One region of the Paenibacillus sp. FSL W8-0194 genome, then DNA from elsewhere that is predicted to be linked to it. Evidence: riboswitches for the same ligand, from Rfam matches in the RefSeq annotation. Region 1 holds a riboswitch; the other holds the start of a gene.

Region 1 (3,490 bases):
CGGGGCAATATCCGCCTGCGGCCAAGGCCGACCTGCTTGCGGCCATTCAAGCGGCGACCGCGGTTTACAACGATGCATCCGCTACCCAAACGCAAATCAATGCGGCGCTGGCTGCGCTGACAAGCGCCGTTCATACCTTTAAAAACGCGGTCATTCCGGTGCCGTCCGTTCCTGTGGACAAGTCCGCCTTAAACGCGGCGATCGCTTCGGCTCAGAACGTATACGACCGCGCCGCCGCAGGCGAAAAGATCGGACAGTATCCGGCTTCGGCCAAGTCGGCGCTTCAAACCGCGATCCAGTCCGCCGTTTCGGTGAAAAACAGCTCCGCGGCTGCCCAAGCCCAGGTCGATGCCGCGACAGCCGCGCTGAACAATGCGGTTGCGGCCTTCAAGACGAAGCTGATCACGCTGGTGCCGGGAACGGGCAAAATTACCGTGCAGGACCTGTCGATCATGGCCAAATATTTCGGCATCACATCGGCCGACGGCAACTGGAGCCGCGTGGCCTCCGCCGATCTTTTCAATGAAGGGGAAATCACGATCCGCGCGCTGGCCGGCGTCGCCCAAATGATTATCGGCGATTGGTACGGCAAATAAACCAACGAAGGATGAATCCAACACCCATCGCAGGAGGCGGCCGTATGCCGTTTTCTGCGATTGGCATGTTCGAAAGGATGAAGCCCATTGCTGAAAAAGTTAGCCTCAATTCTCGGACTCGTGCTCGTATTCGGGTGGTTTGCCGCGCAAACGCAGGCGTCGGCGGATGACGCAGCCCCCGGCGTCTCCCTGCAATCAACGTCCAGCGGGAATCAAATCACGGTCGTCGTGACGGGGGAACATCTTAAAGATCTGTACGCTTACGATTTCACGCTGAAATACGACGCGCAGAAGCTTTCATATCAAAGCGCCTCAGCAGGCCCGAACGGTTTCTCCGTCGATCCGATCGTCCGAAACGGGACGGTCCGGATCGCGCATACCAAGGTAGGCAAAACGGTCGGCGACAACGGCACCGTTCAATTGGCCTCCGTTCAATTCGCGAGGCTGCAGAAGGGCAGCGCCGACGTTTCGCTGCATGACGTCAAACTGGTGGACTCCAAGCTGAATGCTGCCGCAAGCAAGATCATTACCGCGTCCATTTCGATCAAGGAAGGAAGCGTCCCCGTACCGGCTGCCCTGAAAGATATCGGCGGTCACTGGGCCAAGGACGCCATCGAGCAGGCCGTGCAGCAAGGTTGGGTGACGGGTTACGCGAACGGGACGTTCCAACCGGGCAAGGAAGTGACGCGGATCGAGTTGGCCGCCATGCTGATCCGGGCCCTGGGGGCGGGCGACGCTGCCCGCCAGCCTGTCCAATTTAAGGATGCGAAGAAAATTCCGGCATGGGGACTGCCTTTCGTGGAAGAAGCGGTAGTCCGGGGGATCATGAACGGTTACGCCGATGGATCGTTCGGGCCGGCGAGGAAAATTACGCGGGCGGAATTGGCCGCCATGGCCGTCCGTTCGCTGCCTTCGACCGAAGCGCCGGCAGGCGGCGGCAAGCCTGCTTTTGCCGACGGCGCGCAAATCCCCGCCTGGGCCAAGCCTTACGCCGAGACGGCGGCACAGCGGGGCATCATGAGCGGGCGAAGCGGCGGCTTATTTGCGCCAAACGCCCATGCGACCCGCGCCGAGGCGGTGGTCGTCATTTCGGCATTGCTGCAGAAGAAATAATGCTATCGAAAATATCGATAGCATGGAAAAAATTCTTTATTGAAAGAAGCTTCCGCTAAATCGAAGATATGTGCTATACTTATGTAAGTAACCATTCGGGTTGCTTTTTCATACGATGACGCAGTATCATGGTATGAACGAACTCAAACCAATACTAAAAATATGAATATGGATCTTCGGGGTAAGGTGAAATTCCTGACCGGCGGTGAACGTCCTTGAACGCCAAAGCGACGTCAAGCCCGCGACTCCTGCTTTTCAAGCGATTGAAAGGCAGCGACTGACCTGGTGGGATTCCAGGGCCGACGGTAAAGTCCGGATGGGAGAAGATCAATAGAGCAGGTTTGCCGGAAATGTTTTTTCGTAACATTTCCGCAGGCTTATTTGATCAGCCCCCGTTTTGTCGATTTCGGTCGATATACGGGGGTTTTCCAATGTTGACTCCGTATTCAGGCAAGGGGATTAGGAATATGGAAAACGTAAGCAACAAGTTCAAGCTGAATCCCGCCCTGCGCAAGCAGGCGGTCCGCCCGAAAACCGGCTTTTGGCTGGTCGTGCTCGGGGCGGCATTGTGGGGAGCGGACCCGCTCTTCCGGATCATTTTGCTGCGCGAGCAGATCACGCCGACGCAGATCGTTTTGCTCGAACATATCATCATTGCGCTGTTCGTGGCGCCGCTGCTTTGGAAGCACCGCTCCGAATTAAAAGGGCTCAAGCTGCGCCATATCGGCGCGCTGCTGTTCCTGTCCTGGGGCGGCTCGGCCATCGCGACTATTCTGTTTACGTTGGGGCTGACCCACGGCAATTTGAACGCCGTCCTGCTGCTGCAGAAAATGCAGCCGATTTTCGCCATTCTCATGGCGCGGGTCCTGCTGAAGGAACAGCTGCCGAAGCAGTTCGGCTGGCTGCTGCTGCTTGCGCTGGCAGGCACCTACCTGCTCACTTTCGGGTTTACGTTCCCGTTCGGCCATGTCAACGATTTCGTCCAAGTGGGAAGCCTGCTGTCCCTGGGCGCGGCGGCGCTGTGGGGCGGCTCGACCGTCATGGGCCGCCTGATGGTCGGCAAAATGGAATACGAAACGGTCACTTCGCTTCGTTTCATCGTGGCGCTGCCGCTCCTGATCGCCATTACGATCAATCAAGGGGATCCTTGGCATGTTCCTTCCGGCGCTGGCACGATCGCGGCCGTATCGATCAACTTGCTCGGCCAGGCGCTGCTGCCCGGTTTGTTCAGCCTGATGGTGTATTATAAGGGCCTGACGACGACCAAAGCGTCGGTGGCGACCCTCGCGGAGCTGAGCTTCCCGATGGTCGGCGTGCTCATCAACTGGATCGCGTTCCAGGAGGTCGTGAAATTCCACCAAATTTGCGGGTTTGTTCTGATCTGGGCCGTCCTGTTCATCATATCGCGCCAAAGCGCAAAGGAATCGTAAACGTATTTTCTGGTGGCATTCCCTATAAAATAATCCAAAGCTGTTGCCTTAAAAGGCTGCTTCCGGGGCGGTTTGTCCGCCCGCGAAAGCGGCCTTTTTTTTGCGCGTGAATAACTTTTAGGGACCCGAGATTTTCAGTCATGATTTAAACGGTTCGACATACATTTTTATAAGTAAGCGCTTGCAGAATACGTTTTAGAAATGGTCGGTGCAATTCAGGATTCAAGATTCAAGGTGTCAATGTGATGAATGGGGGAATGTTCATGAGGCTGAAATTCGCTTCGAAACCGCTGATGGCGCTTTTGATGGCGGGAGTTCTCATCGCAGGCTGCCAAACCGTGCAGCCGCCGT
Region 2 (3,490 bases), 920 kb from region 1:
GTGGCCGTAGACGGCGGCATGACGGACAATCCGCGTCCCGCTTTGTACGAATCCAAATATGAAGCGCTGCTCGCCAACCGCGCGAACGATCCGGTCGAAGAGACGGTTTCCATTGCCGGAAAATGCTGCGAAAGCGGCGACATGCTGATCTGGGACCTGGACCTGCCGAAAGTAAACAGCGGCGACCTGCTGGCTGTTTCCTGCACGGGAGCGTACAACTATTCCATGGCCAGCAACTATAACCGCATTCGCCGTCCGGCGGTCGTATTCGTCCGCGAGGGCGAAAGCGATCTGGTCGTCCGCCGCGAAACGCTGCAGGATATCGTCGGCAACGACGTCATCCCGGAGCGGATCAGCAAGCAGGCTGTCCTGAAGTAAGGAGTTACAGCGGTCCGAAAGATCGGGAACAGCCGTCTTTAAAAAGCAAGAATTGGTGAAGAACAAAACACGGAAAAGATCATTTCTGTATTGGGGAATGCGGAAATGGTCTTTTTCGTTTCCCGAAATCATTGCAAAAGGGTCTGTATGTAAGATACAATCAGGTAGTGAGTCCAAACGGCGGACATGCTTGTAACGGTGTTTGTCCATTGGCGAATGAAGCAGCATCCAATAAACGAAAATATCCGGAGGAAGTGAATACCGATGAAAAAAGGTACGATTGAACTTGAAAAAGGCGGAGTAGTTGAAATAGAATTTTTGCCGGAAGAAGCGCCGAACACGGTGGCAAACTTCGAAAAGCTGGCGAATTCCGGCTTTTATAACGGCCTGACGTTCCACCGCGTGATCCCTGGTTTCGTGGCGCAAGGCGGCTGCCCGATCGGAAACGGCACCGGCGGCCCGGGTTACACCATCGATTGCGAAACAGCAACGAACACGACGAAGCACGAGAGAGGCGTGTTGTCCATGGCGCATGCCGGACGCAACACGGGCGGCAGCCAATTTTTTATCGTGTACGAGCCGCAGCATCATCTGGACGGCGTGCACACCGTTTTCGGCAAAGTGACGAAAGGCATGGAACTTGTCGACGCGATCAGACCGGGCGACAAAATGAAAGAAGTTAAAGTTTGGGACGAACAATAAGAAGGGCATCGCCTCTTCGGAACGTTTTGGCTTGGCCGTCAGCGAACGGCACAGCCGGCGCCGGTTTACCGGCGTCGGCTTTTTTTCGTTTGATGAAACCCGAAAGCCTTTCGTTGCGGGCGTCTGCGAGCCATAGGATCGGCTTCGCGGGGCAAAGGTTGCAATTTGGCGGAAGTGGTGGTAACATTTCTTTTAGAAAGCGGCTTGATCTTTTTCAGCAGGCTTTCAAACAATTGTATACGCATGATTGGTTTATTCCTTCGGGGCAGGGTGAAATTCCCTACCGGCGGTGATGATGCATTTCGTTTATGGCGTACGGCCATGAAACTTGTGCATCTTAGTCCGTGACCCGGCCGCGTGGCCTTTAGCGCCCGCGTACGGTGGACCCGGTGCAAATCCGGGACCGACAGTATAGTCTGGATGGGAGAAGGAGCGAAAGCGCATGGTACATATGCTTATGCGTTTGCACCAATAAAGCTGCGGCATAGACGTGTCTTTTTACGTGTTTTCAGGACGTTCGTTCTTGGAATATCGGAAAACGGGTTTTTTGATGACTCCGGATTCGATCTTCAAGGAAGGTCCCGTTTTCGCGTCGCGTCTCGGATGAAGCAAGTGACTCAGGCTCGCTTTGTTTTGCCGTACCCGGTTGCGGGTACCGCCTATGATGATTGGGCGAAGCTTTATTCGCGTGTCTTTAGCTTACTCTCGACAAGCCCCCGGATGGTATCCGGAGGGCTTTTTTTGTTGCCTGGTTGATCAGGCAAAAGAACGGAAAGGAGGGGATTTGCGCGATGGAACTCCCCGTGAATGACGAATTTTACATGTCCCTGGCGCTGGATATGGCCGAACGCGCGCAGGGGCAGACGGGAATCAATCCGGTCGTGGGCTGCGTGATCGTCAAAGGCGGTGCGCTTGTCGGACTCGGGACGCATCTGCAGCGAGGAACCGCGCACGCGGAAGTGCATGCCGTCCGGATGGCCGGCGATCAGGCCGAAGGCAGCACGGTGTACGTCACGCTGGAGCCCTGCAGCCATCACGGCAAAACCCCGCCATGCAGCGACCTGTTGATCAAAGCCAAGGTGAAGCGGGTCGTCGTCGCTTGCGAAGACCCGAATCCCGTCGTCGCGGGCTCCGGGATCGAACGGCTCCGCCGTCACGGAATCGAGGTCGATGTCGGCGTGCTGCGGGAACGGGCGCTTCGCCTGAACGAAAAGTTCGCGAAGTATATCACGACAAAGCTGCCTTACGTGACGATCAAGACGGCAAGCACGTTGGACGGGAAAATCGCCGCCGACACGGGCGACAGCAAGTGGATATCAAACGCGGAAGCCCGGCTCCAGGCGCATGCCCTTCGCCATCGGCATCAGGCGATCATGGTCGGGATCGGAACGGTTCTGGCCGATGATCCCAGCCTGACAACGCGGCATGAACGAGTGGAAGGCTTGCAGCCGGTACGGATCGTCGTCGACTCCGGGCTTCGCCTGCCGGCCGAAGCCAAAATGTTCAAGGATGGCACCTCGCCCATCGTCGTCTTGACGACGGAGCAGGCGCCGGCAGAACGGCGCAGGATGCTGGAGGAACTCGGGGCGGAGGTCGTCGCCTGCGGCGCGGGGCCTCGCGTGGACCTGACAACCGCTTTGGAAGAGCTTGGCCGCCGGGAAATCGGCTCCATCCTGGTCGAAGGCGGCGGGACGCTGAACGGGGAGCTGCTGCAGGCGCGACTGGCGGACCGAATCGTGATGTATATCGCTCCGAAAATCGTCGGCGGCAAGCATGCCCCGCATAATTTCGATTTTGAAGGCATCCGCCGCATGGCCGATGCGATCACGTTAAATGAACTTGAGGTCGAGCAGGTCGGGGACAACATCCTCGTTTCGGGAAAACCGGCGTGGCCCGCCAGCTCGAATGGGGAAAAACAATAAGAAGGAGGGAGACGTCATGTTTACCGGTTTGGTTGAGGAAATCGGGATTTTGGATGGCATTGCAAGGCAAGGGGAGGCCATGGTTTTAACGATCAAGGCTTCCGCCATCATGGACGACATCCGGATCGGCGACAGCATCGCGGTGAACGGGGTCTGCCTGACCGCCACGAAAATCGGCGGCGGCGCTTTTTCCGTCGACGTCACGCCCCAGACGTACCGCCATTCCAATCTGGGGCTGCTGAAGCCGGGAAGCCGCATCAATCTCGAGCGGGCGATGAAAGCAGGCGGGAGATTCGGCGGCCATCTGGTTCAGGGTCATGCCGACATGACCGGCACGGTCCGGCGGCTGTCCAAGGAGCAGAACGCGGTGCTGATCGAGATCGTGCCGGATAAACAGGACTTGTCCAAATTCATCATCCCGCAAGGCTCCGTCACGGTGGATGGAGTCAGTCTGACGATTGCCGACACCGACGGCGAAAGCTTCACCG

Evidence for each region. A riboswitch is a leader RNA that binds a small molecule or an ion and turns the genes downstream of it on or off. The one in region 1 is predicted to bind FMN.
Region 2: linked by a shared signal. The riboswitch ahead of ribD (bifunctional diaminohydroxyphosphoribosylaminopyrimidine deaminase/5-amino-6-(5-phosphoribosylamino)uracil reductase RibD) and the one ahead of MKY58_RS04950 (DMT family transporter) in region 1 are both predicted to bind FMN.

Annotation. Positions count from the first base shown of each region.
Region 1 covers NZ_CP150205.1:1,162,589-1,166,078, forward strand. The annotation lists gene MKY58_RS04940 (DUF6359 domain-containing protein) at 1-596, shown strand, start outside; gene MKY58_RS04945 (S-layer homology domain-containing protein) at 684-1,709, shown strand; FMN riboswitch at 1,878-2,041, shown strand; gene MKY58_RS04950 (DMT family transporter) at 2,177-3,139, shown strand; gene MKY58_RS04955 (ABC transporter substrate-binding protein) at 3,403-3,490, shown strand, end outside.
Region 2 covers NZ_CP150205.1:2,087,396-2,090,885, forward strand. The annotation lists gene lysA (diaminopimelate decarboxylase) at 1-378, shown strand, start outside; gene MKY58_RS09200 (peptidylprolyl isomerase) at 643-1,080, shown strand; FMN riboswitch at 1,333-1,516, shown strand; gene ribD (bifunctional diaminohydroxyphosphoribosylaminopyrimidine deaminase/5-amino-6-(5-phosphoribosylamino)uracil reductase RibD) at 1,872-3,002, shown strand; gene ribE (riboflavin synthase) at 3,019-3,490, shown strand, end outside.